DNA from 3 places in the Burkholderia aenigmatica genome. Region 1 is predicted to be linked to each of the others. Evidence: predicted binding sites of a transcription regulator. Region 1 holds the regulator's gene; each other region holds the start of a gene.

Region 1 (9,975 bases):
GTGAGCGTGACGATGCCGAGCATCTCGGATAGCGGGCAGGCCAGCGCAACCGGGACGCTGACGTTCGGCCTGCCCGACCTGACCGGGAAGACCGTGATGACGTCGACCACGACGGGCGACGTCAGCGCGACGTTCCTCGGGCGCAACGTGACCGCGTTCTTCGACACGGGTTCGAACGCGTATTTCTTCAACGATGCGGGGCAGACGGCCTGCTCGAAGAATACGCAGTTCTACTGCCCGGCATCGCCGCCGGCCAGCTACTCGGCGACGCTGAGCGGCCAGAACGGCGTGGGCGCCACCGTGGCGATGTCCGTCGCGAACGCGGATGCGCTGTTCTCGAACTCGTCGACGTTCGCGTTCAACGACATCGCGGGCCCGTTCGGTTCGTCCAGCTGGCTCGACATCGGCATGCCGTACTTCTACAACCGGACGATCTACTTCGGGATGGACAAGACGGCGAGCGGCGGTGCGCAGCCTTTCGTCGCGTTCTGACGCGGCACGGCCGGACACCGAAGAAGGGGGCGAGCGATCGCCCCCTTTTTTTATCCAGCGGCCGTGCGCGGCACGACGGGTCGGACCGGATCGCCATCGCGCGCGGGTCCAGCGCCTACGATGTAATACCGGCACTCGTCCGGCACGATATCGAGGAGGCAGCGCCATGAACCCGCGCATACAACGCATCACGTCGTTCCTGTGGTTCGACCGCGACGCCGAGGCGGCCGCCGGTTTCTACGTGTCGGTGTTCGACAACGCGCGCATCGTGCACGTCGCGCGCTACGGCAAGGCCGGCGCACACGTATCCGGCAGCGCGGAGGGCGCGGTGATGACCGTCGTGTTCGAACTCGACGGGCTGGCGTTCGTCGCGCTGAATGGCGGCCCGGTGTTCCAGATCACGCCGGCCGTGTCGTTCGTCGTCAACTGCCGGGACCAGGCCGAAATCGACCGCTACTGGGCGCGCCTGTCCGAAGGCGGCGACGAGCGCGCGCAGCAGTGCGGCTGGCTGCGCGACCGGTTCGGCGTGTCGTGGCAGGTCGTGCCGGTGCAGATGGCCGAACTGATGATGGGCGATCCGGCGCGCGCGGAGCGCGTGATGGCGCAGGTGATGACGATGAAGAAGCTCGATCTCGGCGCGCTGCAGCGAGCCGCGGCGGGCCAGGGCGCGGGCCCGTGACCGGCGCGAACGGGCGCTAGACCGGTGGCCGGCCGTTGCGCATCGCGCGCGTATGGTCGAGGAAGCGGTGGCCGGGCCCGTACGCGGTGCTGTCGATCCGGACGGCATCGGCCGGCGCGGCCGGGTGCCCGGCGCCATCGACCGACACCGATTCGATCTCGACGACCGGCACGCACCAGGCCGCGCGGGTGCGTTCCGCCGGTTCGCCGCGCGCGTCGGCGCAGCGGAACACGAAGCTGGCGGGGAAATCCTGCGCGCGCAGGGTTGCGTCGACCCGTTCCACGCATGGTGCAGGGCGATCGTGCCGGGGTGCGGCGCGTCAGGCGCTTGCGCACCGGCCGGCACGTTTTTCCGCCGCGCCACACACCGTTCCGTCCCCCTGTCGAGCCCCGTTCGCACCGGCTCGACCGATTCTTCGAAATACCCCCCTTTCCCGGCTTTGCTCGACCGATCGGCGTTTGACGCCTCCATGAATAATCGGTGTCACTGGAAAGCGGCATTCCGCCGTACCCGACTGGAGGCCACGTGGCAGACGAGAGCGATCTCGACAAGACCGAAGCCGCCACTCCCAGGCGCCGCGAGAAGGCGCGCGAGGAGGGGCAGGTCGCGCGTTCGCGCGAGCTGGCTTCGTTCGCGCTGCTCGCGGCCGGGTTCTACGGCGCGTGGCTGCTCGCGGGCCCGTCGGGCGGGCATCTGCAGGCGATGCTGCGCGGCGCGTTCACGTTCGATCGTGCGACCGCGTTCGACACGAACCGGATGCTGTCGGCGGCCGGCAGCGCGAGCCTCGAAGGCTTCGCCGCGCTGCTGCCGCTCCTCGCGCTCACCGGCCTTGCCGCGCTGCTCGCGCCGATGGCGCTCGGCGGCTGGCTGATTTCGCAAAAGACGTTCGAGCTGAAATTCGACCGGCTGAACCCGATTTCGGGCCTCGGCCGGATCTTCTCGATTCAGGGGCCGATCCAGCTCGGGATGTCGCTCGCGAAGACGCTGGTCGTCGGCGGGATCGGCGGCATCGCGATCTGGCGCAGCAAGGACGAGCTGCTCGCCCTCGCGACCCAGCCGCTGGGCGTGGCGCTGCCCGATGCGCTGCACCTGGTCGCCGTGTGCTGCGGCACGACGGTCGCCGGGATGCTGGTGGTCGCCGCGCTCGATGTGCCTTACCAACTCTGGCAGTACAACAAGAAGTTGCGCATGACGAAGGAAGAAGTGAAGCGCGAGCATCGCGAGAACGAAGGCGATCCGCACGTGAAGGGGCGGATCCGCCAGCAGCAGCGCGCGATCGCGCGCCGCCGGATGATGGCGGCCGTGCCGAAGGCCGACGTGGTCGTCACGAACCCGACGCACTTCGCCGTCGCGCTGCAATACACGGACGGCGAGATGCGCGCGCCGAAGGTCGTCGCGAAGGGCGTGAACCTCGTCGCCGCGCGCATCCGCGAACTCGCGGCCGAACACAACGTGCCGCTGCTCGAAGCGCCGCCGCTCGCGCGTGCGCTGTATCACAACGTCGAACTCGAGCGCGAGATTCCCGGCTCGCTGTACTCGGCCGTTGCCGAAGTGCTCGCGTGGGTCTACCAGCTCAAGCGCTTCCGTTCGGAAGGCGGTGCGTTCCCGGCGGTGCCGGTCGATCTGGACGTGCCGGCCGACCTCGACAAGGGTACGTCGGTGTCCGCCGACGACGAGCGCGACGAGCAGGAAGACAGCCTCGGTAAGGCAGGTACTGCATGATCAGCCCCCACGCTCACATTCGTTCGCTGCCCCCCGAGGGGGCGGCTGCCTCCCTTGGGGCGGCCCGGCGGGAGGCAGCATGAGCACCCCGACCGGCCTGTTCGCGAAGCGCCCGAACCTGCTCGCGGGGACCAACCTGCGCGCGCTCGCGGGCCCGATCCTCATCTGCATGATCTTGGGGATGATGATCCTGCCGCTGCCGCCGATGCTGCTGGATCTGCTGTTCACGTTCAACATCGCGCTGTCCGTGATGGTGCTGCTCGTCAGCATGTACACGATGAAGCCGCTCGACTTCGCGGCGTTCCCGAGCGTGCTGCTGTTCTCGACGCTGCTGCGCCTGTCGCTGAACGTCGCGTCGACCCGCGTCGTGCTGCTCGAAGGCCACACGGGGCCCGACGCGGCCGGCCAGGTGATCGAGGCGTTCGGCCACTTCCTCGTGGGCGGCAACTTCGCGGTCGGTATCGTCGTGTTCGTGATCCTGATGATCATCAACTTCATGGTGATCACGAAGGGCGCGGGACGGATCGCCGAAGTGTCCGCGCGCTTCACGCTCGACGCGATGCCCGGCAAGCAGATGGCGATCGACGCCGACCTGAACGCGGGCCTCATCAACGAAGAGCAGGCACGCAAGCGCCGCCAGGCCGTGTCGCAGGAAGCCGAGTTCTACGGGTCGATGGACGGCGCGTCGAAGTTCGTGCGCGGCGACGCGATCGCCGGCCTGATCATCATGGCGATCAACGTGATCGGCGGGCTGATCGTCGGGATGGTCCAGCACGACATGACGTTCGCCGCGGCCGGCACGAACTACACGCTGCTGACGATCGGCGACGGCCTCGTCGCGCAGATCCCGTCGCTCGTGATCTCGACCGCGGCCGGCGTGATCGTGTCGCGCGTCGCGACCGACGAGGACATCGGCACGCAGATCACCGGCCAGCTGTTCACGAACCCGCGCGTGCTGACCATCACGGGCGCGATCATCGTGCTGATGGGGCTGATCCCCGGCATGCCGCACTTCGCGTTCCTCGCGCTCGGCGGCGGCGCAATCTGGCTGGCCCGCACGCAGACCAAGCGCGCGGCGGCCCGCAAGGCGGCCGGCGACGTGACCGACATCGCGCCGCCCGCCGTGCTGCCGTCGGACAGCCACGAGGCGACCTGGGACGACGTGCAGCTGATCGATCCGCTCGGGCTGGAAGTCGGCTACCGGCTGATTCCGCTCGTCGACAAGAACAGCGACGGCGAGCTGCTCAAGCGCATCAAGAGCATCCGCAAGAAATTCGCGCAGGAAATCGGCTTCCTGCCGCCGGTGATCCATATTCGCGACAACCTCGAACTGCGGCCGAACGCGTACCGGATCGCGCTGAAAGGCGTCGAGATCGGCGTCGGCGAAGTGTTCCCGGGCCAGTGGCTCGCGATCAACCCCGGCCAGGTGACGGCCGCGCTGCCGGGCGCCGTCACGCAGGATCCCGCGTTCGGGCTGCCGGCCGTGTGGATCGACGTCGCGATGCGCGAACAGGCGCAGGTGTACGGCTACACGGTGGTCGACGCGAGCACGGTCGTCGCGACGCACCTGAACCATCTGGTCGTCCAGCACGCGGCCGAGCTGCTCGGCCGCCAGGAAGTGCAGGCGCTCGTCGAGCGCACCGGCAAGGACGCGCCGTCGCTCGTCGAGGACCTCGTGCCGAAGACGATCTCGCTGACGACGCTGCAGAAAGTGCTGCAGAACCTGCTCGAGGAAGGCGTGCCGATCCGCGACATGCGCACGATCCTCGAGGCCGTGTCCGAACACGCAGGCCGCGGCGACGCGTTCGAGATCACGGCCGCGGTGCGGCTCGCGCTCGGCCGCGCGATCACGCAGCAGTGGTATCCGGGCGCGGGCGAGATGCAGGTGATGGGCCTCGATTCGAATCTCGAGCGCGTGCTGTCGCAGGCGCTCGCCACCGGCGCGAACCCGGGCCTCGAGCCCGGCCTCGCGCACAACCTTCTGACCGGCACGCAACAGGCGATGCTGCGTCAACAGAATCTCGGGCTGCCGCCCGTGCTGCTCGTGCAGCACGCGCTGCGCGCGATGCTCGCGCGCTTCCTGCGCCGCAGCCTGCCGCAATTGAAAGTGCTGTCGTATGCCGAAGTGCCGGACACACGCACGATCAAAGTCGTTAACGTCATCGGGGGTTCCGCTTGAACATTCGCAAATTCACCGGCGCAACGAGCCGCGACGCCCTTCGTCTCGTGCGCGAGGCACTCGGCGCCGACGCGGTCGTGCTGTCGAACCGCACGCTCGATGACGGCAGCGTCGAAATCGTGGCACTCGCCGATTCGGACCTGGCCGCGGTGACGCCGCCGGCCGCGGCGCGGCCGCGCCTTGCCACCTCGCGCGCGCTGGAATCCGTGCCGGCCGCCGCGGTGCCGGGCATCGTGTCGCGCCCGGGCGCGGCGCTGGCCCGCCCGGCCGTCAATCCGTATGCAGCGGGCGAAGGCGGGCTGCCGGACGTGTTCTCGTCGGTGTTCGGCGCCAGCGCCGATGCGGACGAGGCGGCAGCCGCACAAGCTTCGGCGATCGATGTGGACGTGTCGGGTGGCGACCCGCAGGCCGGTACGCCGGCGGCGGCCACACCGTCTTCCGCCGCCCCCGTTTCCAGCGCGCCGGCCGCGGCTTCCGAACCCGCGCCGTGGCTGGTCGAGCACGCGAAGCGCCTGACGCAGCAGCGCGACGCGCTGATGGCGCGTGCGCAGGCGACGCCCGCCGCGCCGCAAGCGAGCGCGCCTGCCCCGCAGGCCGCCGCGAGCGCGACGCCGCCTGAATGGGCACGCGACATCGTGCGCGACGCCGAACGCCGGATGCCGGCCCCCGCCCCCCGCGCGCCCGATACGAACACGAGCGCGGCGCATGCCGCGAAGGCGGCCGAGCGCACGCGCCTGTCCGCCGACGCGGCCGCCGTGGTGGCCGATGCGGTGAAGTCGCGCATCGAGCGGATCGTCAACGATACGGTGATGCAGGAGCTCGGCGAACTGCGCGGGATGATGGAAGAGCAGTTCGACAGCCTGATGTGGCACGACCGCCAGCGTCGCAGCGCCGTGCATGGCGCGCTGACGAAGCACCTGTTCGCGGCTGGTTTCTCCGCGCAGCTCGTGCGGATGCTGGTCGACAACCTGCCGGCCGGCGACGACGCGCAGACCTTCGAACAGGCCGCCGAATGGGCGCAGTCGGTGCTCGCGGCGAACCTGCCGGTGCTCGACAGCGAGGACGCGCTGATGGAGCGCGGCGGCGTGTTTGCGCTGATGGGGCCGACGGGCGTCGGCAAGACCACCACCACCGCGAAGCTGGCCGCGCGCTGCGTGATGCGCTTCGGCGCGAGCAAGGTCGCGCTGCTGACCACCGACAGCTACCGGATCGGCGGCCACGAGCAGCTGCGCATCTTCGGCAAGATCCTCGGCGTGCCGGTGCACGCGGTGAAGGATGCCGGCGACCTCGCGCTCGCGCTGTCCGAGCTGCGCAACAAGCACATCGTGCTGATCGACACGATCGGCATGAGCCAGCGCGACCGCGCGGTTTCCGACCAGATCGCGATGCTGCACGGCGCGAACGCCCCGGTGCAGCGCCTGCTGCTGCTCAACGCGACGAGCCATGGCGACACGCTCAACGAAGTCGTGCAGGCGTACCGCAGCGCGGGCGAGCATCCGGACCTGGCCGGCTGCATCCTGACGAAGCTCGACGAGGCGACCCACCTCGGCGGCGTGCTCGACACCGTGATCCGCTACAAGCTGCCGGTCCACTACGTGTCGACCGGCCAGAAGGTGCCGGAGAACCTGTACGTCGCATCGACCCGCTTCCTGCTGAAGAGCGCGTTCTGCGTACCGCGCGACGGCTCGCCCTTCGTGCCGCAAGACGAGGACATGCCGACGCTGCTTTCCGCATTGACCGCACGTTCCACCGCCGAGCTGCACGAGGTGCGATTTGGATAAACGAATCATCGATCAGGCCGAAGGGCTGCGGCGCCTGCTGGCCGGGCGCGCGTCGCGCATCGTCGCGGTGACGGGCGGGCCGGCGGGGGTCGGCTGCACGTCCACCGTCGTGAACCTGGCGGCGGCGCTCGCGTCGCTCGGCAAGGACGTGCTCGTCGTCGACGAGCGCGCCGACGTGCAATCGGCCAGCGCGACGCTGGCGGGCGCGTGGCTGCGCGACGGCGAGCGCACGCGGGTGGCGGCCGGCTTCGGCCTGTGCGCCGCCGCGCGGCTCGCGCGCACCGGCTATACCGACGCGCAGCTCAGCGATTTCATCGACGGCCCGGCCGACATCGTCCTCGTCGACGCGCAGCTCGGCGCTGACGGCGCGTTCTCGGCGCTGGCGCGCGAAGCGCACGACGTGCTGGTCGTCACGCGGGTCGCCGCGCAGGCGATCACCGAGGCGTACGCGTGCATGAAGCGGCTGCATTTCGCGCATGCGTTCGCGCAGTTCCGCGTGCTGACCAATCACGTCGGCAGCCATGCGGACGCGAAGGTCGCGTTCGACAACCTCGCGGGCGTCGCGAGCCGCTACCTGACCGTGTCGATCGCCGACGCGGGCTGCGTGAGCGCCGATCCGCTCGTCGAGCATGCGCGCGAACTGACGCGGGCCGTGGTCGATGCGTTCCCGTCGTCGGCTGCCGCGCGCGACTACCGGCAGATTGCCGCCGACCTGCTGTACTGGCCGATGCGCCCGCGTTCGGGTGCGGGCCGCGCCGTGCACGCGGGCGGCAAGCCGTCGTATGAGGCGGGCGCGGCACACGCCGCGTGAGCGCCACCGGAAGGAGAGAGCCATGATGTACAACGCTCAAGGAAAGATGTCCCAGGCCGACGTGCTCGCGCAATATGCGCCGCTCGTGCGACGCCTCGGGCTGCAGCTCGTCGCGAAGATGCCGGCGAGCGTCGACCTCGACGACCTGATCCAGGCCGGCATGATCGGCCTGATGGACGCGGCCGGCCGCTACAAGGAAGACCAGGGCGCGCAGTTCGAGACCTACGCGACCCAGCGCATCCGCGGCGCGATGCTCGACGAGCTGCGCAGCAACGACTGGCTGCCGCGCAGCCTGCGCAAGACGTCGCGCGAGGTCGAGCACGCGGTGCACCAGGTCGAGCAGCATCTCGGCCGCTCGGCGAGCGAGACCGAGATCGCGCAGCACCTGAACATGCCGCTCGACGAATACCAGGGGATGCTGCAGGACCTGCACGGCAGCCAGCTGATCTATTACGAGGATTTCGACCGCGCGGCCGACGACGAGCCGTTCCTCGACCGCTACCGCGTCGATCACGCCGATCCGCTGTCGGCGCTGCTCGACGAACACCTGCGCGAAGCGCTCGTCGAGGCGATCGAGCGGCTGCCGGAGCGCGAGAAGCTGCTGATGTCGCTGTACTACGAACGGGGTCTGAATCTGCGCGAGATCGGCGCGGTGCTCGAAGTGAGCGAATCGCGCGTGTGCCAGCTGCACAGCCAGGCCGTCGCGCGCCTGCGCGCGCGGCTGCGCGAACAGGCGTGGGTCGGCGCGGAGTCCTGACCCTTTCCTGACGGCCGCGCGCGCCGACGCCGCGCGCTTGGGCCGGGTGAGTGCCGTGTGTGCGGCGCTTGCGCATTCCGCGCGCCGATTTGCTACAATCCCCTCCGTTTTCCGAGGAGCGTTGCGACGGGCCATTCCGGCTCGCCAGGCTCGGAAGGCTTCACCAAGCAGCCGTGCGGCGCATGCGCGCCGGCTCCGCTTCCTGAACGGCGCTCACGTCACCAATCTAGAAACTTTTTAGAAAGGAGGGCGTGATGAACGCCATTATCGATTCCAAAGCTTCCAACGATTACGTCGTCGCCGACATGGCGCTGGCCGGCTGGGGCCGCAAGGAACTGAACATTGCCGAGACCGAAATGCCGGGCCTCGTGCAGATCCGCGACGAATACAAGGCGCAGCAGCCGCTGAAGGGCGCGCGCATTGCCGGTTCGCTGCACATGACGATCCAGACGGGCGTGCTGATCGAGACGCTGAAGGCGCTCGGCGCGGACGTCCGCTGGGCCTCGTGCAACATCTTCTCGACGCAGGACCACGCAGCGGCCGCGATCGTCGAATCCGGCACGCCGGTGTTCGCGTTCAAGGGCGAGTCGCTCGACGAATACTGGGAGTTCTCGCACCGCATCTTCGAATGGCCGAACGGCGAATTCGCGAACATGATCCTGGACGACGGCGGCGATGCAACGCTGCTGCTGATCCTCGGCGCGAAGGCCGAGAAGGACCGTTCGGTGATCGCGAAGCCGACCAACGAGGAAGAAGTCGCGCTGTACAAGTCGATCGCGACGCACCTCGACGCGGACCCGACCTGGTACTCGACGCGCCTCGCGCACATCAAGGGCGTGACCGAAGAAACCACGACCGGCGTGCACCGCCTGTACCAGATGGAAAAGGACGGCCGCCTGCCGTTCCCGGCGTTCAACGTGAACGATTCGGTCACGAAGTCGAAGTTCGACAACCTGTACGGCTGCCGTGAATCGCTGGTCGACGGTATCAAGCGCGCGACCGACGTGATGATCGCGGGCAAGGTCGCGGTCGTCGCGGGCTACGGCGACGTGGGCAAGGGCTGCGCGCAATCGCTGCGCGGCCTCGGCGCTACCGTGTGGGTCACCGAAATCGACCCGATCTGCGCGCTGCAGGCGGCGATGGAAGGCTACCGCGTCGTGACGATGGAATACGCGGCCGACAAGGCCGACATCTTCGTGACGGCGACCGGCAACTTCCACGTGATCGGCCACGATCACATGAAGGCGATGCGCCACAACGCGATCGTCTGCAACATCGGTCACTTCGACTCGGAAATCGACGTCGCGTCGACCCGCCAGTACCAGTGGGAAAACATCAAGCCGCAGGTCGACCACATCATCTTCCCGGACGGCAAGCGCGTGATCCTGCTGGCGGAAGGCCGCCTCGTGAACCTCGGCTGCGCGACCGGTCACCCGTCGTTCGTGATGTCGAACTCGTTCGCGAACCAGACGCTCGCGCAGATCGAGCTGTTCGTGCGCGGCGCCGAGTACGAGAACAAGGTGTACGTGCTGCCGAAGCACCTCGATGAAAAGG
Region 2 (9,975 bases), on a different replicon from region 1:
CGCGCGCATCCTCGTGCACGACAGCGTGTACCGCAGCTTCATGGCCGCGTTCGAGACCGCCGTGCGCGCGCTCGTCGTCGCGCCGCCCGCGGCGGAACAGGTCGCGATGGGGCCGCTGATCTCGGCCGCGCAGCGTACGCGCGTCGAAGCGATGCTCCAGCACGGCATCGATGCGGGCGCACGCGTCGCCTTCAGCGGCCGCGTGACGGATGCCGGCGGCGACGGCTTCTTCATGGCGCCCGTCGTGATCGCCGAACCGGCCGCCGACAACCCGCTGTGGACCGATGAAGTGTTCGGCCCCGTCGCGTGCGTGAAATCGTTCCGTACCGACGACGAAGCGATCGCGCTCGCGAACGACACGCGCTACGGGCTCGTCGCAACCGTCGTGACGCGCGATGCGGCCATCGCCAAGCAATTCCAGCAGCGCGTGCGCGCGGGGCTCGTATGGATCAACGCGCCGCAGCTCATCTACCCGCACGTGTGCTGGGGCGGCTTCGGGCTCAGCGGCATCGGCCGCGAACTCGGCGTTGCAGGTCTGCGTAGCTACCAGGAATTGCGCCACGCGATGCGCGCGATCGACTGACCAGGGCGGCCGTTCAGGCCGTTGGCGGCACCGTGTCACGTGCACGGTGCCGTTTTTTTTGCCGATTGCCGGGGAGAGACCCGGCAGCCGGCGTTCGTCAGCCATGCGTTTGCACGGCGCGTGCGCAACCGTCAATGCGACCGCGCCGCGGCATGATCGTGCTCGCGCAGCTCGCCGGGAATCGCACACTCCGCGAGCCCGCCCGCGTCGATCCATGCGCGCGTGCGTTCCGCGGCCTTGTCGATCAGCTGCGCGCACTGCGAGTAATCGTATGACGAGACGTCGAGCGGACAGAGCGGCGGCACGACATGGATGTGCGCGTGTGCCGCGTACAGCGCCAGATCGCGCACCAGTTGCCGCGCGATCACGAGCGTCAGCGCGTGCGTCGCATGCGCGATCGGGCTGCGCGGCGGGACCCGCAACGCGCAGGCGAACCCGGCCGGCAGCACGACGATCCGCTTGACGCCAAGCGCAATCGCAACGGAGATCGGCGTATTGTTCGCGACGCCGCCGTCGACGAGTTCCACGCCGCCGATGCTGACCGACGGAAACACGCCGGGAATTGCCGTGCTGGCCTGCACGGCATCCACGACCGAGCCGGCGGACAGCACGACTTCGCGGCCATTCAGCACGTCGGTCGCGACGATGTGGAGCGGCAGCGCGGCCTGCTCGATCCGCCGGTACGGCAGATTCTTTTCCAGCAGCAGACGCAGCGCATCGGCGTCGACCAGATGCGGCCGGTTGCGCAGCAGCATCGCGATGATGCTGCGCAACGAGAACGGCATGACGTCCTGGCGGCGGATCCTGCACCACAGCGCGGCGAGCATCGCGACACCGTCCGCGTCCGGCCGGCCGGCGAAATAGGCGGCATTGATCGCGCCCGCCGACGCGCCGACGACGCAATCGGGCCGTTCGCCGCTCGCGACCAGCTCGCGCAGCATGCCGACCTCGATCGCGCCGAGACTGCCGCCGCCGGCGAACACGAAGGCGGTCGAGGGAGTGGGATCGGACGTCACGGTGCGCCCTCCTGCAGTTGGCTGCGACAGTGCTTTCGCCATGATGGATCGTGCGGCGCCCCGGATGTCCTGCTGAAAACCCTGCCGGCACGCGGATCCAGCCGCGGACGACGATGCGCGCTGCGCGCCCCGGCATCCCGGCATCCCGGCGTGAGCGTCTTTTGGGGAGGGTGACGTCATTGGCGACCCTCTTTCCGGGTCGCATTCATACGGAAATTCTCGCGACGGAAACGCATTATTTGACCTCGATCAAGAAAGCCGCACACATCGGCACGCGCAAACGTATGCAACGCATGCGACGCCCTTGATACGTGGAATCACGGGTTCAGTTGTCCGGACGATCGCCGTTATTGCATCAACACCCGCCGATTGGCGTCGTTTTGCAGCGCATCGGGACGATGGCCCGGTTCGCATCCGACACGCAGCGACCCGAGGCCATCGCGGGCACGGAGCGGGACAGCCAGGCGCCCCGCTCGCTTTTGAACAACGGATACAGCAGCGCAAGTCGCGGATGAGGGAATCATGTTTGTAGCCATCGGGTGGATCGTCGTGATCGGGTCGGTGATCGGCAGTTTTGTCGGCGTAGGCGGCCATGTGCCGGCCTTGTTGCAACCGTTCGAGCTGCTATGCATTTTCGGCGCGGCGCTGGGTGCGTTCGTCGTCAGCAATCCGGTCACGACGCTGAAGAAGACGATCAAGAGCCTGCCGACCTGTTTCAAGGGCGGCGGCTATACGAAGCAGCAATACGTCGAACTGATCGCCCTGTTGTACGAGCTGCTGCAGAAGGCCCGCAAGGACGGCATGATGGCGCTCGAGGCCGACGTCGACGCGCCCGAGCAAAGCCCGCTGTTCCAGAAGTATTCGCATGTGCTCGGCGACCATCACCTGCTCGACTTCATCGTCGATTACTTGCGGATGATGTCGGGCGGCAACGTGAACGTGCTGGAGATGCAGGACCTGATGGATGAAGAGCTGCATACGCACCATGCGGAGGCGTCGGTCGCGGCCAACGCGATCCAGAAGATGGCGGACGGCCTGCCGGCGTTCGGCATCGTCGCCGCGGTGATGGGCGTCGTGCATACGATGGGCTCGGTCGGCGCGCCGCCCGCCGTGCTCGGCAAGATGATCGCCGGCGCGCTCGTCGGCACCTTCCTTGGCATCCTGCTCGCGTATGGCTTCGTCGGCCCGCTCGCGGATCTGCTCCATGCGAAAGGCCGCGCGGCGGCCAAGCCGTTCCAGTGCGTGAAGGCCGTGCTGCTCGCGTCGATGAGCGGCTACGCACCGGCGGTGGCAGTGGAATTCGGCCGCAAGGTGCTGTTCACGGCCGATCGCCCGAGCTTCAAGGAGCTCGACGAGGCCGTCCGCGCGACGAAGTCGCCCAAGGCAGCGTAACGGAGGCGCCATGGCCGACAGTCGCTCCAATCCGTCGAAACAGGCCCCGCTCGTCGTCGTGCGCCGCAGGAAAGGCGAAGACCACGACGCCCACCATGGCGGTGCATGGAAAATCGCCTACGCCGATTTCGTCACGGCGATGATGGCGTTCTTCCTGCTGATGTGGCTGCTCGGCTCGGTCTCGAAGTACGACAAGCAGGGGATCGAGGATTACTTCAACACGCCGCTGTCGACGCTCCTGTCCGGCGGGCAGGACGCGCAGGCACCGCGTCCGAGCGTCGTGCAAGGAGGCGGCCGCGACCTGTCGGATCCCGCACCGGCGATCGACTCGAAAACGCAACCGGTGCCAGCCAGCGCGCCTGCGGCACTCGCCGGCATCGTCGACACGCACAAGCTCGAACGCCTGAAGGCGAAGCTGACCGCGGCGATTGCACAAAGCCCGTCGTTGCGCGCGTACCAGGACCAGATCCGGATCGCGATCACCAACGAGGGCTTGCGCATCGAGATCGTCGATTCGCTCAAGCGCCCGATGTTCGCGTCGGGCAGTTCGCAACCCGAAGGCTATGCCACCGCGATTCTCACCCAGATCGGTACGGCACTCGACGATGTCGAAAACCGCGTGTCGATTGCCGGGCACACCGACTCGACGCCGTATCCCGACGGCCCCACGGGCTATTCGAACTGGGAGCTCTCCAGCGATCGTGCGAACGCCGCGCGGCGCGCGCTGGTCGCGGGCGGGTTGCGGGAAGACAAGCTGCTGCAGGTGCGCGGGCTCGCGGATGTCCTGCCACTCGACAAGAATGTGGCGGACGAGCCGACCAATCGCCGGATCAGCATCCTCGTGATGAACAATACCGCCGAGCAGGGGTTCTTTCGGGACGGCGGCCGGACGACGATGGACGAAACGGCCGGCGCCCGGGCCGCCGTGCTGCCGGCGGCGCTCACGCGGCAGCATTAGGCGTACGCGCGTTCACGCACGCGGGCCGGATGTGCGCGGCCACCGTGCATATCCTCGTGCCCGACGGCGCGTACCTCCGCTTCACGGCCGCGTTCGGAACGGCCGTGAGCAACATCGACTGACCAGTCGGCCGTTCAGGCCGTTGACGGCACCGTGTCTCATCGACGGTGCCGTCTTTTTCTGCGCACTCGATATATTCCGTAGAATATATCGATACCTGCATTTCCGGAGACTCACCATGCCCCGCACGCCGACGGATCGCGCCCCGCAGCGCACCGCACGGGAACAGCCGCTCGCGCGCAAGATCCGCGCGCTCAGGCCGCTGTCGAGCGACGCGCGCGCGCAGCAGGTCACGGATGTCGTCGACGCGTTCCGGCGCCTGCGCGGCAGCGTCGTGCGCTTCATCCTGATGTTCTCGGCCGCGCATGCTGACGACGCGCTGTCCGCCCTGGGCTTTCGTGACCTGTTGTCGACGCTCGAAGACCATGCTCGCACCGCCCGCTTCACGCGTCTGTCCGAACTCGAACGGGCGATCGGCCACGCGCGCCGCCTCGAACGCACGCGCGACGACGTGTTCTCCGATTCGTTCAGCAACGACCCGGCCGCGATGCGCGACGCGGTCGCCGCGCTGGAGCGTGTCGACCTGCTGTTCGTCGGGCTGTGCGTCGAGTACGTGATGGCGCGTCATGCGCAGGCATCGCTCCCCGTTTCGTCCGAGGCCCCGTCCGCACTATCGCTCACCGACCATTCAAGCGCGCTCTGCTGACCGCGCGACGCGGCCTTGCTCCGTGATTTCCCCGGAATTTCGTGCGTTATATTCCGTGGTATATTTCGCGAATCTTTCGCGCATCCGTCTCCGGCCCGACCACGCCGGACAGAGGTCAACATGCACGCTCCGCCCTTTCGCCTTGCCCGCACGGCGGATCTCTCGTCGCCCGGCGGTAACCTGCCCGCGGCAACCGGCACGCGGGTCGACGCATGCTGTGCGCCGTCACGCGCGCAACTGACCGAGCTGAAGCGCCGCGCGCGCCTGTCCGAGCTCGATGCGAACCTGCACTGCTCGATCATCGGCACCTGCCTGACCACCCACGAACTGCGCAGGCTCGTACCGAAGTTCACCGACCTCGACCGTCAGCACGCGACCGATCTCGACATCCATCACGCAGCCGTCGAGCTCGCGATCGGCGGCACCGCTGGCGCCAAGGCCTTGCACAAGGCGCTCGACGAACGCTACGCCGGCGCGATCCGCGCATTCGACAGCGCGAAGGACGCGGACGAACTCCTCGCGCGCTGGAAGGAAGCGCTGAAGAGCGGCGACATTCCGCCCGCGTACTGGGCGCTGATGACGCATCCGCGCACGACGATGGGCGTGCGCCAGGCCGCGTTCGGCGACCTGCACATGCTGTCGCACCTGGTCGGCGCGGCCAATCGCGCCGATATCCGGCGGCTGGTCGCGCTCGAGGAAGAGAATGCGGCGCTGCACGCGAAGCTCGAACGGCAGCAGGTGCGCCTGCACGACATGAGCACGCAGCGCGACGCGGCACTGCAGGAACGGGATGCCCTCGCCGCACGCCAGCACGCGCAGCCGCTGGCGGCCGAAAGCGTACTGCGCGACGAAGTACACGAACTGCGCGAAGCGCTGGCCGCACGCGACGAACGGCTCGCGCTGCACACGAGCCGCCGCGAGGCGGCCGAGCAGCGGATCGCCGCGGAACAGGCGAGCGCCCGCGCGATGCGCGCGCGGCTCGACGACCTGATGGCGATGGTGAAGACGCTGCGCGCCGAAGCGAGCGCGATCGAACAGGCGGTGCAGGCGTCGGCGGACGACCCGGCCGAACGCGCGGCCGATCCGCTGTCGATCCTTCAGGGCACGCGTCTGGTGTACGTCGGCGGGCGCCCCGGCTCGAACCGGGCGATCAAGCGGATCGTCGAAACGGCGGGCGGCGACATGACGCTGCACGACGGCGGCATCGAGGATCGCAAGGGCCTGCTGGCCGCGGCGCTACCGGGCGCGCAGATGGTCGTGTTCCCGGTCGACTGTATCGACCACGATTCGATGAACCTGCTCAAGCGCATCTGCGAACGCCACCACATCGCGTACTACCCGCTGCGGACTGCGAGCGTCGCCAGCTTCGTCGAGCTGATCGGGCGGCTCGATGCGCAGGCGCGCGATGTGATGGCTCCGGATGCCGCCACGGGCGACACGCCGCGCTTCTGCCTGCGGCACGGCTAGGGCCCGGTTCGCGTCGCCGCTGTCCTTGCGCGCTGCCCTTCATGGGCCAGTGAAAGCCCGCCGTCAGCCTGAACAGGCCTCCGGGCAAGCGCACATGCCGCGCACTTTCAGCGCCGCACCATTTTCGTGAGCGCGGTAATTTCGTCGGCGCAAGCCGCGTAAGCACGCGCCTCGATCTCGCGATAGAGGCGGATGATCTCCTCGCCGACCGGTGTGAGCACGCTGCCGCCGCCGCTCTGCCCGCCATGCTCGGATACCGTCGCCGGCGATTTCAGCGAGCGGTTCAGCTCGTCCATCAGCAACCACGCACGCCGGTACGACATCTTCAGGCTGCGCGCCGCCGCCGAAATCGACCCGTGCTCGCGCACGGCTTCGAGCAGCGCGACCTTGCCCGGGCCGAGCGCGATCGTGTCGGCTTGCTGGATACGCATCCTGAACCGCACCTCAGGCTTGGGGTGTGCCGGTGTCTTCATGTTGTCCCGCCCTTTGAACGATGCGGGCAAGCATACACGATGGCCGGTGCAGCGCACGCGGCCGCCTGCGTGCCGGCTCAGACCTCGAGCACGCGCGCGACGATGCCGGCCAGTCGCTTCACGTGGCGCGGTGCGGGCAGGAGGTCGGCGCCCGAGAACAGCAGCGGCGCGCCGTCGTCGATCGACAGCGGCGCGTCGCCGCATTCGAACGCGACGATCACGTGTTCGCCGACGGGCGTGTTGAACAGTTCATGCCAGGAAAACGTGACCGCGTAGCCGTCATGCGCATGCGCGATGAACACCATGCGCTTGAAGTCGCCCGGCGCGTCGTTGCGCAGCCCGGCCACATCGAGCAGGTCCTTCAGCCGTGCGCCACGATACGGCGCGACCGAGCGGATGAAGCGGTTGGTCGTGAAGCAGCGCAGGTCGAACGGCTCGGCCGTCGCGCTCGCGTGCCGGCGCAGGTCGTCGAGCGTCACCGTCATCGGCCGCTCGAATGCGCCCGTCAGCGCGATCGAGCCCGTTGCCGCTTGATGCGCCGAAGGCGCCGCCGTCCCTGCCATCTCCATCGCCCGCCTCCATGACGGCCCGCCGGTAGGCGTGCCTGCGTTGTATCGATGGATATATTACGCCGCTAAAAAACCGGCCGACAGCATGCGCGCCGCATGGGCGACATAACGGCGGCCGATCGTGCCCCACGCTGCCCGGCACTACGCCAGCACGATGTTCTTGATGACTTTCTTGAGGCTCTTGAAGCTGTCGACCGATTCCGCCTTCGAGTCCGTCACCAGCGCACCGATCCGCGCCGGCTCGCAGAAGCTGATCCGGCTGTTCGTGCCGAGCTTGCTGAAATCGGCCAGGATCGCGACGTCCGCCGCGTTGCCGACCATCGCGCGCGCCACTTCGGTTTCCATCCGGTCGTAGTTGGTCGCGCCTCGGACGGCATCGACGCCCACCGGCGACAGCAGCGCGAGATCGGCGCGGTAGCGAAAGATTTCGGCGACCGTGCCGTCGCCGACGGTCGCGGCCGCGCGGCTGCCGATCATCCCGCCGAGCAGGATCGTTTCGTTATTCGCCTGCGCCGGGTCGCTCGACCGCATCTTCAGTGCGACGTCGATCGAGTTCGTGACGATCGTGAGGCCCGACAGCTTCGCCAGTTCCTCGGCCAGCAGCGTCGTGGTCGTGCCCGCGTCGATGAACAACGTCTGCGAGCCCGTGACCAGCCTGGCCGCCGCGCGGGCGATCGCCAGCTTCGCCTTCACGTGCGTCTGCGCGCGCTCGGCGATCGGCGCTTCGTCGCCCACCTGCACCGCGCCGCCGTGTACGCGCTTCAGTTCACCGAGCGCCTCGAGGTCGACGAGATCGCGGCGCACGGTTTCCCGCGACACGTTCAGGTCGGCCATGATCCGGTCGGTGGAAACGCGCTGCATCTTCGATAACAGAAGCCGGATCCTCTGGTATCGCTCTTCTTGCCACATGGAATGTCCTCGGAATGAACGTCAATGTTATTCGAACGGCGAACTATGCTGCGCTCTCCTCCATCTTTTTGATGCCGACGAGGGTCTGCAGGGATTGACGGACCGCCTGGACCTCGCTGCTCGTCATCTTTGAAAACACCACGTGGATGCGGTCGTCGTCTGGCGCTGCATCGTCCTGTTCGATGATGAACTGGACGATGCGCGCCTGGTCGATGCCGGGCATCGCCTGCAGCGACGTCAGTTTCACGGCGCCGCGGCTCGCGAGGATGCGCACGCCCCAGCGCTGCCGCGCGGCGAAGAAGCGCTTCTCGATCGGCTTCAGGCCGGCCAGGATCGCGAGCACGATCGCCGTCGCGGCGATCGCAGCCACATACATGCCGCCGCCCACCGCCAGCCCGACCGCCGCCACGACCCACAGGCTCGCCGCGGTCGTCAGGCCGCGGATGATCTCGCCGCGCAGCATGATCGACCCGGCACCGAGGAAACCGATGCCCGACACCACCTGCGCGGCGACGCGCGACGGGTCCAGCGACACGTTCTTCGCGTTCTGGATATCCGCGAAGCCGAACGCCGACACGATCATCACGAGCGCGGCGCCCACGGCCACCAGCATGTGCGTGCGCAAGCCGGCCGCCCACGACAGGCGCTCCCGCTCGATGCCGACGATGCTGCCGAGCAATGCCGCCAGCAACAGGCGAGAAATGATTTCCAGCTGACTGATCATGCGAGGTCTCCTTGCTTTGCCTGGTCTACCTGATGAAGCACGGCCCGCGAGGGCCGCCGCCCGACTCTCCTTGCCTTCGCCCGCCGGTTGCCAAGCCCGGCAACCGGCGAGTTGTATTTTTGTGCGATCTTGCGAATTTGTGCGTTCTAATATACGGTACGCAAAACTACAAAGCCAGACCCAAGTTCGTTTGTTTCATCCGATCAGTACGATCAATCGTCAGACCATTCAGGCAACACGATCCGGAACACTTGATTAGGAGACCAACATGATGAAGAAGGCATGGATGCTGGCCGCAACACTGCTGGCAGCGCTGGCGACGGCCCCCGCTCACGCGTCGGAAGGCGACGTCTGCAAAAAGGTGACGCTCGGCGATGTCGGCTGGAGCGACATCGCAGCCACCACCGGCGTCGCGATGATGCTGCTCGACGGGCTCGGTTACGAGGCGACCAAGACGATCGCGTCGCCGCCGATCGTGCTCGCCGGCGTGAAGAAGGCACAGATCGACGCGTTCCTCGGCTACTGGGATCCGAGCATGACGCCGACGGTGAAGCCGTTCGTCGATGCCGGCGCCGTCCACCAGCTGCCGCAACCGAACCTGGTCGGCGCGCGCTATACGCTGGCCGTGCCGCAATACGCGTCGGACAAGGGCCTCAGGAGCTTTGCCGATATCGCGAAGTTCCGCGACCAGCTCGACGGCAAGATCTACGGGATCGGCGCCGGCAACAACGGCAACGCGCTGATCCAGCGGATGATCGACAAGAACGAGTTCGGGCTCGGCGGCTTCAAGCTGGTCGAATCGAGCGAAGCCGGGATGCTCGTCCAGGTCACACGCGCGGTGCAGGAGCATCGGATGATCGTGTTCCTCGCGTGGGAGCCGCATCCGATGAACATCAACTACAAGATCGCCTATCTCGACGGCGGCGACGGCGTGTTCGGCCCGAACTACGGCTCGGCGAAGGTCTATACGCTCGTCACGCCCGGCTACCTCGAACGCTGCCCGAACGTCGGCCGACTGCTGACCAACCTGAAGTTCACGACCGACGAAGAGAACCAGCTGATGGTGCCGATCATGAATCACGCGGATCCGGTCGCGGTCGCGAAGGAATGGGCGAAGA
Region 3 (9,975 bases), 410 kb from region 1:
TCGTCGTGCTGGAGGAAGTCATCCTGGGTGGCCTTCTGTCGGAACTGTCGGATCTGTAAGGTCGGTCGACGCGGCTTACGAGCCGATCGTCAGCGTCTTGAGCATCAGCGTCTTCGCGGTGTTCAGCGTCTCGACGTTGGCCTGGTACGAGCGCGACGCCGAAATCATGTTCACCATCTCCTGCACCGGATCGACGTTCGGCATCTGCACGTAGCCGTTCGCGTCGGCGGCCGGGTTCGACGGGTCGTAGGTCGACTTCATCGGCGACGGGTCGTCCATCACCTTCGTCACGCGCACGCCGCCCACGCCCTGGCCGGACGCGGTGCGCGCGCCGCCGATCGGGTCGGTCGCGAACACGACCTGCTTGGCCTTGTACGGCTTGCCGTCGGGGCCGGTCGCGCTGTCGGCGTTCGCGAGGTTCGACGCGGTGACGTTCAGGCGCTGCGACTGCGCGGACAGCGCCGAGCCGGCGACGCCGAAGATGTTCATCAACGAGGGCATGGAAGCTCCTTTTGCTCGGATTCGGAGGCGGTGCGCGCCGTCACTGGTTCGTCGTGATCGCGGCGATCATCGCCTTGATCTGCTGGGTCATCACGGTCATCCCGGTCTGGTAGTGCAGCGCGTTGTTCGCGAACTGCACGCGCTCGACGTCGAGATCGACCGTGTTGCCGTCGAGCGACGGCTGCAGCGGCATCCGGTACTGCGCGCGGCCGTAGTCGTCCGACGGTCCGCCCGTCGGGATCAGCTTCGCGGTGCCGGCCATATGGCCCGCCGCCGTCGACACCATCGACATGCCGCTCGTCACGCCGGCCGGCTGCGTCATCGGCAGTTGCGCGGCGTTGCTCGGCGCAAGGCCGCCGCCCGCCTGCTTCAGCGAGCGCGCGAGCGTCGACGCGAAATCGACGTCGCGGGCCTGGTAGCCGGGCGTGTCGGAGTTCGCGATGTTCGACGACAGCAGTTCCTGCCGATAGGCGCGCACGTCCAGCGCCTGTCGGCCGAACGCGAATTCCGCATCGAGTTTGTCCAGCATGTGTGCGTCTCTCCGTATGAAGCGCTGCACGCCCCTCGCGCCGGATGGCGACCCAAGAGGCTTTTTTCCATGACAGCGATGGTAGGCGTCGGACGCAACCGGCAATCGGGCGAATAACGCGGCAAAGGCCCCCTCTATTCATCGTTTGCGCGACGGCCCGGCTCCCTAGAATGCGAAGCGGAGCAACGGATCGGGGATACGGCGATGACTGGCAGCGCACTTCGCGGAAGGAACGGGCGGCTCACGCACGTCCGGCGTGCGTTTGCGCTCGCCGCGGCGCTGTGGATCGCCGCCCCGGCCGCGCACGCGGACGACGGGATGATCGTGATTCCAGGGCGCGGCGAGACGGCCGAAACCGCGCTTGCGCATGCCAATGCGGCGAGCGGCGGGCAGTTCGGCGGGAATGCGGCGATCGCGCCGGGTTCGGGCCTGGCGCCGGACGCGGGTCGCACGGCGAGCGGCACAAGCGCCGCCGCGGCCGGCACCGGCTACGCGCCGCAACCGGCCGGCACGATGGTCGTGACGACCGTCCCGCCGCCGGCTCCCGCGCCGGCCCCAGCGCCTCGCCCCGTCTATGCAGCCGCCCGCGCGAACGCCGGATACGGCGCGCCGCGCGCGGCCGATCCGAACGCGATCGCGACGGTCGTCGCCGGCACGGCCGAGCCCGCGTCGAATCCCGTACGGCCGCCCCAGCAGCCGGCCATCGCCGCGCGCATGGCGGCGGCCCGCGCCGCGTCGGCCGCGCCGGCGCCGCGCGCAACCCCGGTTTCAGCCAACCCGGCCCAGCCCGTGACGCCGCCCGGCCAGCAGGATCCCGAGTCGATCCGGCGCGCGGCCCTCGCGTTCCTGCAGCAACAGATCGCCGGCCTGCCCGGCAAGACCACCGTGACGGTCACGACCGCGTTTCCGCGCGGGCTCGCCGCGTGCACGACGCTCGAGCCGTTCCTGCCGACCGGCGCGCGCCTGTGGGGCCGCACGACGGTCGGCGTGCGCTGCGCGGGCGAGCGGCCGTGGACCGTCTACCTGCAGGCGAAAGTCGCCGTGCAGGCCACCTATTACGTCGCCGCGCGCCAGATCGCGCCCGGCGAGCCGCTCTCCGCGGCCGACCTGGTCGCCCGCGACGGCGACCTGACGGTGCTGCCGCTCGCGGTGATCACCGATCCGGCGCAGGCGATCGGCGCGACCGCGCTCGCGCGCATCTCGGCCGGGCTGCCGCTGCGGCAGGATCTGCTGAAGAGCGCGGCGTCGGTGTCGGCCGGCCAGACGGTGCGGGTCGTCGCGGCCGGGCCCGGTTTCACGATTTCGGCCGAGGGCAGCGCGCTGGCGAACGCGGCGCCGGGCCAGTCGGTACGGGTGCGGATGGCGGCGGGCCAGATCGTCACGGCGATCGTCAAGGACGCCGGCACCGTGGAAATTCCGCTGTAGGGACGGATCTAGCGGAAAGAATGTAAAGAATTGTTTATTCGGAGCATTTCGGGCTCGCGATGCTAAAGTTCGGGCCGACCCGGCCGTTATCTGGGTCAAACCGAACAGGAAACCCATCGTGAAGATCGATTCCACTCCGAACCCGAGCCCCGTGGCGCCGACCGGCAACGGCGCGACCCGTGCGCCATCCGGCACGGCCTCGTCCTCGTCCGCGCAGGCGGCCGACGCAGGATCGACCGGCGGCGACACGACCGTGAACCTGTCGGGTCTGTCCGGCCAGCTGCGTTCGGTATCCGCGTCCGGCAACGGCGATATCGACACGGGCCTGGTCCAGTCGATCAAGGACGCGCTGAACAACGGCACGCTGAAGATCGACGCGAACAAGATCGCCGACGGCGTATTGAATACCGCCCGCGAGCTGCTGCAGCAGCAGCGCCCGGGCAGCTGAAGCCGGCCTCGCGAGGCCGGTCCCCCGGTTTGCCGGCGCTCACCCGCGCCGGCGCGACGAGCATGACGCGATGAGAGAAGAGCTGCTGGCCACGGTCAACGACGAACACGCGACGGTCGAGGCGTTCGCGTCCCTGCTCGTCTACGAGGAAAAGGCACTGACGACGGCCGAGCCGCTCGAGATGCTGCCCGGGATCGTCGAAAAGAAAAGCGCGCTGATCGACCGGCTCGCGCAGCTCGAACGCACGCGCGATACGCAGCTTTCCGCGCTCGGCTTTCCGTCCGGCAAGAAGGGGATGGACCAGGCCGCCGAACGCGATGCCCGCCTCGCCGGCCGCTGGCAGTTGCTGCAGCAGTCCGCCGAACGCGCGCGCCAGGCCAATGCGAACAACGGGATGCTGATCCGGATCCGGATGGACTACAACGAGCGTGCGCTCGCGGTGCTGCGCTCGGCCCCCGCGCCGGCCGGCGTCTACGGCCCCGACGGGCGCGTGTCGGCACTCACGCGCTGACATCGCGCCGCGCGACCGCCCGGCGGCCGCGCCCCTGCCTGCTTCCTCGTTACAACAGCGGACACGCGGTGACCTGCGTGCCGCGCTCCACGCACAGCCGCTCGTAGTCGCGCAGGTACGCGCGCTCGCCGTCGTCCAGCAGGTCGAGATCGATCAGGTCCCAGTCGTAGCCGACCGTCACGATGTTCTCGAACGTCACGGTATCCGGCTGCGCGTCGTCCTGGCGGATGATCACGATGTTCTCGATCCGCACGCCGCCCTTGCCCTGCACGTAGATGCCCGGTTCGACCGAAATCACCGCATTCGGCACGAGCCCGTACTTCGCCCCCGGCGCGAACCGCACGCCGCCCTCGTGCACGTGAATCCCGACGCCGTGCCCGGTGCCGTGGCCGAAATCGTGGCCGTGGTCGCGGCACACCTGCCGCACGAGCGCATCGACGTCGCCGCCCTTTGCCGTGCTCGGGAAGCGCGTGACGAGCCCCTTGATGCACGCCTTCAGCGCGACCGTGTAGATCTCGCGCTGCCACGGCTGCGCGACCGTATCCGGGCGGGTCCGGCGCAGCACCACGCGCGTGCAGTCCGTCGCGAAGCCGGCTTCGTAATAGGCGCCGCTGTCGAGCAGCACGAGTTCGCCTTCCGTCAGCTCGACGTCGGCGCTCGCCGCCGTGTAGTGCGCGAACGCGCTGTTCGCGCCGTTTGCCGCGATCGACGGAAACGTCAGCGCCACCGCCGAACGCGCGCCGTATGCGTCGTTGATCGCGCGCGCCAGGTCGTATTCGGTATGGCGTGCGCCCGGCTCGCCGGCCTTCGCCCAGCGCATCGTCTCGGCGATCGCCGCGGAGCTGCGCGCGAACGCGTCGCGGAACCGGTCGAGCACCGCCGGCGTCTTGCCGGCCCGCATCGCTTCGACCGGGTTGAAGTCGGCATGCCGCGCCTGCGGCCACACCCGCTTCACCGCGTCGACGAGCGCGCAGTTCACCGATTCGAAGCCGTAGCACACATGCTCGACCGCGAACTGAGCCAGAAAGCGCTCGAGCGCCGCGACATCGCGCCGGATCACCTGCAGCGCCGGATACGACTCGAGCGCGACCTCGCAGCGGTCGCAGCCTTCCGGCAGGAACAACGCCACCTGCCCGCCGACCGCGAACAGGAAGCCGAGGTGCGACGACGCATTCGGGATGTGATAGCCACGGCTGTTCAGCAGATACGCGAGATCGTCCGACGCGCACGTGAAGAACGCGGTCTTGCCGTCCGGTGCGCCGGTATGCGCGGCGAGCTGGCGGTTCAGTGCGTCGAGGTTCTGCGCGACGCTCAGGCCGGTCATCGATTCCGGCACCTCGAAGATCGGCCGCTCGACGACCCAGCCCGGCAGTGCGATCGCGCGATCGATCTCGCGCTCGGCGAGGCTCGTCCAGTCGAGCGACACCGCCTGCGTCTGTTCGAACAGGCGATCGCGCTGCGCGACGCTGATCCGCAGCGCGTCGTAGCCGACCCGCGCGAGCCGGCTCCCGTGCGCGACCAGCCAGTCGGCCATCGCCTGCCAGATCGTCACGTTCATCCCGAGCTTCTCGATGCGCACGCGCGCCGGATCGCACTGCTGCTCGGCCTGCAGGTGATAACGGCCGTCGACGAACAGCACGAACGGGGGCAGATCGAGCGCCTGCGCGGTCGCCGCGCTCAGGAAGATCCCGCAGCCCGCCGAGCCGTCGAAACCCGACAGCGCGTAGCGCGGGTTGTTGCTGCGCGGCAGGTACTCGGTCACGTATTCGTCCTGCGACGTGACCAGCACCGCGTCGAGCCGCGTGGCGTCGAGCAGGCGTGACAGGCCTGCCTGAGTATCGGCGACGGATGCGTCGTACGGGGGAAGGCCGGAGAAGCTGTATTTCAGTCGATCGATCATCGGAAGCCCGTTATGCGTTGTTGTCGGCGGCCGGCGGTGACGCGGCGGGGAGCAAGCCCGAGGCAGGCCTGACACGGCACGGCGTCGCTGCACGGTCGGCGCTCGACCCCGCATGGCGCCGGGCCACCGTTCCGTTCCGGCGGCAGGCCCTTGAAAAAATTTCGTCCCACTTAACTTTGTTTGATACGCGCAGCAGAATCTAGAGCACGCCGAAATTGAGGTCAAGCTAAAATTTTCGTAGGGCTAAAATCGGCGTGGCGCCTGCGCATCCCGGCACAACGTCAATTCACCCGGCGACACCGCGCGGTACAATTCGCCGGCATCGCCGCCCCGACGGCCGTGCTTCGTGCGATGCGCGGAATTCCCTGTTCGGCGACTGCACCGCCCGTCCGCCCGCCTCCCGACTCGTTGCCACGAAAGAGATTCATGGATTCAGACCTCATGCTTATCGGCCAGCGCATTCGCCGCCTGCGCCGGGAAGCGAAGAAGACACTGCTGGAAGTCGCGACCGAAGCGAAGCTGTCGGTCGGGTTCCTGTCCCAGGTCGAGCGCCACCTCACGGGCATCTCGCTGTCGTCGCTCGTCAACGTCGCGAAGGCGCTCGGCGTGCCGCTCAGCGCGCTGATCGACCAGCCGCGCCAGGCCCAGCCCGATTCTCACGAGGGCCGCCGCAAGCCGTACGCGCTCGACGCCAAGTCGCAGTGGTACGAACGCCTGTCCACCACGTTCGACGGCAGCCAGATCAATGCGCTCAAGGTGCAGATGATGGAAGGCTACCGCTCGGAATGGGTCGCGCACGGCGGCGACGAATTCGTGTACGTGCTGGCCGGCCGGATCTGCTACACGGTCGGCAAGAAGGATTACCCGCTGTCGCCCGGCGACTCGCTGCACTTCGACGCGCGCAAGCGGCACCGGGTCGCCAACGTGGGCGACGGGCCGGCCGAGGTGATCGCGGTCGGCACGCTGCCGCTGTTCGACGACCGTGGCGCCGGGTTCGTGTCCGCGACGATGGACCTCGGGAAACCGGCGCCCGTCGCGCGTGCGACACCGGCCGAGCCGCGCGCGAGCCGCCGCGGGCCGGCGCCCAAGCGGGCGGAGCGCGATCGTGACGCTGGCGCGGCACGCCCCGCCAGCGCAGCAGGAAAAGAAAAGAAGGGTACGACCAAGCCGCGCGCCTCCGCCGGCAAACGCCCCGCGGCCGCCAAGCCGGCGCGCAAGAAGAAGTCGTAACGGTTGTCGGGCGGGAGGCGCGCGATGCGCGCCCTTCCCGTCGCCCCTATTCGCCGATCTCGAGCGCCTGCGCGACGGCCTCGATCCGTGCGCGATGCACGGCTTCCTTGATCTTCTCCGTATCGTTGCCGATGCCGCGCGCGATCGCGCCGGCATCGACGCTGCGCGCGGCCGCGAGCGCGACGCGCAGCCGCTCGGCCTGCGGATACGGCTGGGCTTCGAGCCCGAGCCGCCCGCGCGCATCCGATTCGCACGCCTGCAGCATCTCGGCGAAACGCGCCGGCTTGCGCAGCGCGTCGCTGCGCTCGAAGAGCCGTACCAATGCCGCCGCGCCCATCTCCATCACGCGATGCAGGTTGCCGTGCTCGCGTGCGACCACGAGCGCGAGATCGCGGCATTCGTTCGGCACGCGCAGCCGCTCGCACAACGGCTTGAGCAGGTCGACGCTGCGCCCCTCGTGGCCGACGTGGCGCGGCAGCACGTCGGCCGGCGTCGTCGCCTTGCCGAGATCGTGCGTGAGCGCCGCGAAGCGCACCGGCAGCGAATAGCCCTGCTTCGCCGCATAGTCGACGACCATCATCACGTGCACGCCCGTGTCGACCTCCGGGTGGTAGTCGGCGCGCTGCGGCACGCCCCACAGCGCATCGACTTCGGGCAGGATGCGCGCGAGCGCGCCGCAGTCGCGCAGCACCGCGAACATCCGCGACGGCTTCGCCTCCATCAGCCCGCGCGCGATTTCCTGCCACACGCGTTCGGGCACGAGCGCGTCGACTTCGCCCGCGTCGACCATCCGCCGCATCAGCGCGAGCGTTTCATCCGCGACCGTGAAATCCGCGAACCGCGCGGCGAAGCGCGCGATGCGCAGGATCCGCACCGGATCCTCGACGAACGCGTCGCTCACATGCCGGAACACGCGCGCGCGCAGGTCGGCCTGCCCGTCGAACGGATCGATCACGGGCCCGACCAGCTCGCCCTCCGGATTCACCTCGCGCGCCATCGCATTGATCGTCAGGTCGCGCCGCGCGAGATCCTCGTCGAGCGTCACGTCCGGCGCGTAGTGGAACTGGAAGCCGTGATAGCCGGCCGCCGTCTTGCGCTCGGTGCGCGCGAGCGCGTATTCCTCCTGCGTCCGCGGATGCAGGAATACCGGGAAATCCTTGCCGACCGGCCGGAAGCCCTGCGCGGCCATCTGCTCGGGGGTCGCGCCCACCACCACGTAGTCGCGGTCCTGCACGGGCACGCCGAGCAATGCGTCGCGGATGGCGCCGCCTACTGCGTAGATGTTCATGGCCGGGGCTCGTATTCGGCGATCACGTTCGTTTCGCGGCGCGCGGCGTCGATCCACCGCTGGACGGCCGGCAGCGCCGTCACACGGGCCGCATAGCCGGCCGCTTCCGGCGACAGACCCGGCGCGTACGTGTTGAAGCGCATCACGACGGGCGCATACATCGCATCGGCGATCCCGAATTCGCCGAACAGGAACGGCCCGCCCGACGCCTCGAGACACTCGCTCCACAGCGCATCGATGCGCGCGACATCGGCGAGCGCCTCGGGGGTCGCGCCGCGCCCCGGCATCGACGCGCGCACGTTCATGCCCATTTGCGTGCGCAGCGCGCCGAAGCCCGAATGCATCTCGGCCGCGACGCAGCGCGCATGCACGCGCTCGAGCGGATCGGCCGGCCACATCGGGAACTGCGGATAGCGTTCGGCGAGCGTTTCGGCGATCGCGAGCGAATCCCAGATCGCGACGCCGTGGTCGTCGACCAGGCACGGCACCTTGCCGGACGGCGAATACTCGAGGATGCGCGCGGCCGTGTCATCGTGGCGCAGCTCGATCGCGATCTCGTCGAACGGGATGCCGAAATGCGCGAGCAGCAGCCACGGACGCATCGACCACGACGAGTAGTTCTTGTCTCCAATGACGAGTTTCATGACGGGGTTCCGGAAGACGCAAAAGGGGAAAGGAAAGGGGCCGGACGACGGCAACCCGCGCGAGCGCTAGCGGCGCGAACGGAACCAGTCGAACCGGGAGCGCTGCGCGGCATGGCCGAGATACGCGGGCGCGATGCTTTCGAGACTCGCGGGCGAGATCCCGAGTTCCGGCGCGAGCGGCCCCGACAGCACGTTCGGCACCGACATCGTCGCAAGATTGTCGCGCGTGAGCACGGGCTCGCCGGGCAGCCATTCGAACACGCGCGCCTGCAGCCGCGCGAGCGCGTCGGGCAGCCGCACGATGCGTGCCTGCCGGCCGACCAGCGTGCCGCAATAGCGCACCAGCTGCTCGAGCGTGTAGACGGTCGGGCCGCCGAGTTCGTAGGTCTTGCCGTGTGCGCCCACGAGATCGAGCGTGTTGACGAACGCGCGTACGACGTCGCCGACGAACACCGGCTGGAAGCGCGCATCGGGCATCGCGAGCGGCAGCACGGGCACCGTGCGCTGCAGGTTCGCGAACGTGTTGAGGAACGCATCGCCGGGGCCGAACACGACCGACGGGCGGAAGATCGTCAGCGCGAGCGAATCGGTCGCCGCGATCGCATGCAGCGCGGCCTCGCCGTCGCCCTTCGAGCGCTGGTACATGCTCGCGCCGCGCGAATCGGCGCCGAGCGCGCTCATGTGCAGCACGCGCTGCACGCCGACCTCGGTACAGGCGGTCGCGAGCGCGGCCGGCAGCGTGACGTGTGCGCGCTCGAAGCCGGGCCCGTACGGCGTGCCGCGGCCGCCGTGCAGCACGCCGACGAGGTTGATCGCCGCGTGCGCACCGGCGACGAAGCGCGCGAGCGTGCGCGTGTCGAGCCCTTCGAGCTCGACGATTTCGACCGGCAGCATCTGCAGGTGACGCGCGTGGTCGCGCCGGCGCGTGCCGATCCGGACCTGCTTGCCGGATTCGATCAGCGCATTGACGAGCCGGCTGCCGATGAAGCCGGTGCCGCCCAGCAGCGCGACGGTCTGGCGATCCATGTTCGAAGCCTCAAAAGAACACTGCCGCGTCTCGCGCGGCAGTGTGAAGATTGCGGATCAGGGCGAGATCATGCCTAGACGTTTCTTCAACGACTGCGGTTTGCCCTCGAAGAGCGCCGCGTAGTAGACGGTGTTCGACAGCACGTTCTTCACGTAGTCGCGCGTCTCGTTGAACGGAATCGTTTCTGCGAAGATCGCGCCTTCGACCGGCTGCGTCAACACCTGGCGCCACTGGCGCGGCCGGCCCGGGCCCGCGTTGTAGCCGGCCGTGGCGAGCACCGGCGAGCTGTCGAAGTTGTTGTAGATGTCCGCCAGATACCAGGTGCCGAGCTGGATGTTGGTATCGATGTCGTGCATCTGCGCGCGCGAGATCGTGCCCATGCCGAGCTTCTTCGCGACCATCTGCGCGGTGGCCGGCATCAGCTGCATCAGGCCGCCCGCGCCCACCGACGAACGCGCGCTCGTGATGAAGC

What was found. The regulator FliA, encoded in region 1, starts transcription of late flagellar genes. The targets are predictions, from matches to a motif close to CTAAAGTTTNNNNNNNNNNNGCCGNTA.
Region 2: a site for FliA is predicted at 1,923-1,949, ahead of motA (flagellar motor stator protein MotA). Genes of this name have one in related genera too.
Region 3: a site for FliA is predicted at 2,518-2,544, ahead of flgM (flagellar biosynthesis anti-sigma factor FlgM). Genes of this name have one in related genera too.

The regions. Positions count from the first base shown of each region.
Region 1 is NZ_CP184468.1:226,581-236,555, forward strand. It holds gene ACN8ZM_RS01020 (DUF3443 family protein) at 1-492, shown strand, start outside; gene ACN8ZM_RS01025 (VOC family protein) at 659-1,171, shown strand; gene ACN8ZM_RS01030 (hypothetical protein) at 1,188-1,454, opposite strand; gene flhB (flagellar biosynthesis protein FlhB) at 1,697-2,893, shown strand; gene flhA (flagellar biosynthesis protein FlhA) at 2,973-5,072, shown strand; gene flhF (flagellar biosynthesis protein FlhF) at 5,069-6,853, shown strand; gene ACN8ZM_RS01050 (AAA family ATPase) at 6,846-7,664, shown strand; gene ACN8ZM_RS01055 (RNA polymerase sigma factor FliA) at 7,687-8,421, shown strand; S-adenosyl-L-homocysteine riboswitch at 8,529-8,643, shown strand; gene ahcY (adenosylhomocysteinase) at 8,676-9,975, shown strand, end outside.
Region 2 is NZ_CP184469.1:2,663,360-2,673,334, forward strand. It holds gene ACN8ZM_RS28945 (aldehyde dehydrogenase family protein) at 1-583, shown strand, start outside; gene ACN8ZM_RS28950 (patatin-like phospholipase family protein) at 715-1,599, opposite strand; gene motA (flagellar motor stator protein MotA) at 2,122-2,991, shown strand; gene motB (flagellar motor protein MotB) at 3,002-3,949, shown strand; gene ACN8ZM_RS28965 (hypothetical protein) at 4,188-4,715, shown strand; gene ACN8ZM_RS28970 (DUF2325 domain-containing protein) at 4,836-6,182, shown strand; gene ACN8ZM_RS28975 (winged helix-turn-helix domain-containing protein) at 6,290-6,613, opposite strand; gene ACN8ZM_RS28980 (molybdopterin-dependent oxidoreductase) at 6,733-7,224, opposite strand; gene ACN8ZM_RS28985 (DeoR/GlpR family DNA-binding transcription regulator) at 7,366-8,133, opposite strand; gene ACN8ZM_RS28990 (MgtC/SapB family protein) at 8,177-8,857, opposite strand; gene ACN8ZM_RS28995 (choline ABC transporter substrate-binding protein) at 9,126-9,975, shown strand, end outside.
Region 3 is NZ_CP184468.1:3,467,111-3,477,085, forward strand. It holds gene ACN8ZM_RS16230 (flagellar hook assembly protein FlgD) at 1-22, opposite strand, end outside; gene flgC (flagellar basal body rod protein FlgC) at 76-501, opposite strand; gene ACN8ZM_RS16240 (flagellar basal body rod protein FlgB) at 542-1,030, opposite strand; gene flgA (flagellar basal body P-ring formation chaperone FlgA) at 1,235-2,455, shown strand; gene flgM (flagellar biosynthesis anti-sigma factor FlgM) at 2,574-2,903, shown strand; gene ACN8ZM_RS16255 (flagella synthesis protein FlgN) at 2,974-3,414, shown strand; gene ACN8ZM_RS16260 (M24 family metallopeptidase) at 3,464-5,314, opposite strand; gene ACN8ZM_RS16265 (helix-turn-helix domain-containing protein) at 5,741-6,544, shown strand; gene ACN8ZM_RS16270 (multifunctional CCA addition/repair protein) at 6,591-7,832, opposite strand; gene ACN8ZM_RS16275 (glutathione S-transferase family protein) at 7,829-8,476, opposite strand; gene ACN8ZM_RS16280 (complex I NDUFA9 subunit family protein) at 8,543-9,502, opposite strand; gene ACN8ZM_RS16285 (lytic transglycosylase domain-containing protein) at 9,560-9,975, opposite strand, start outside.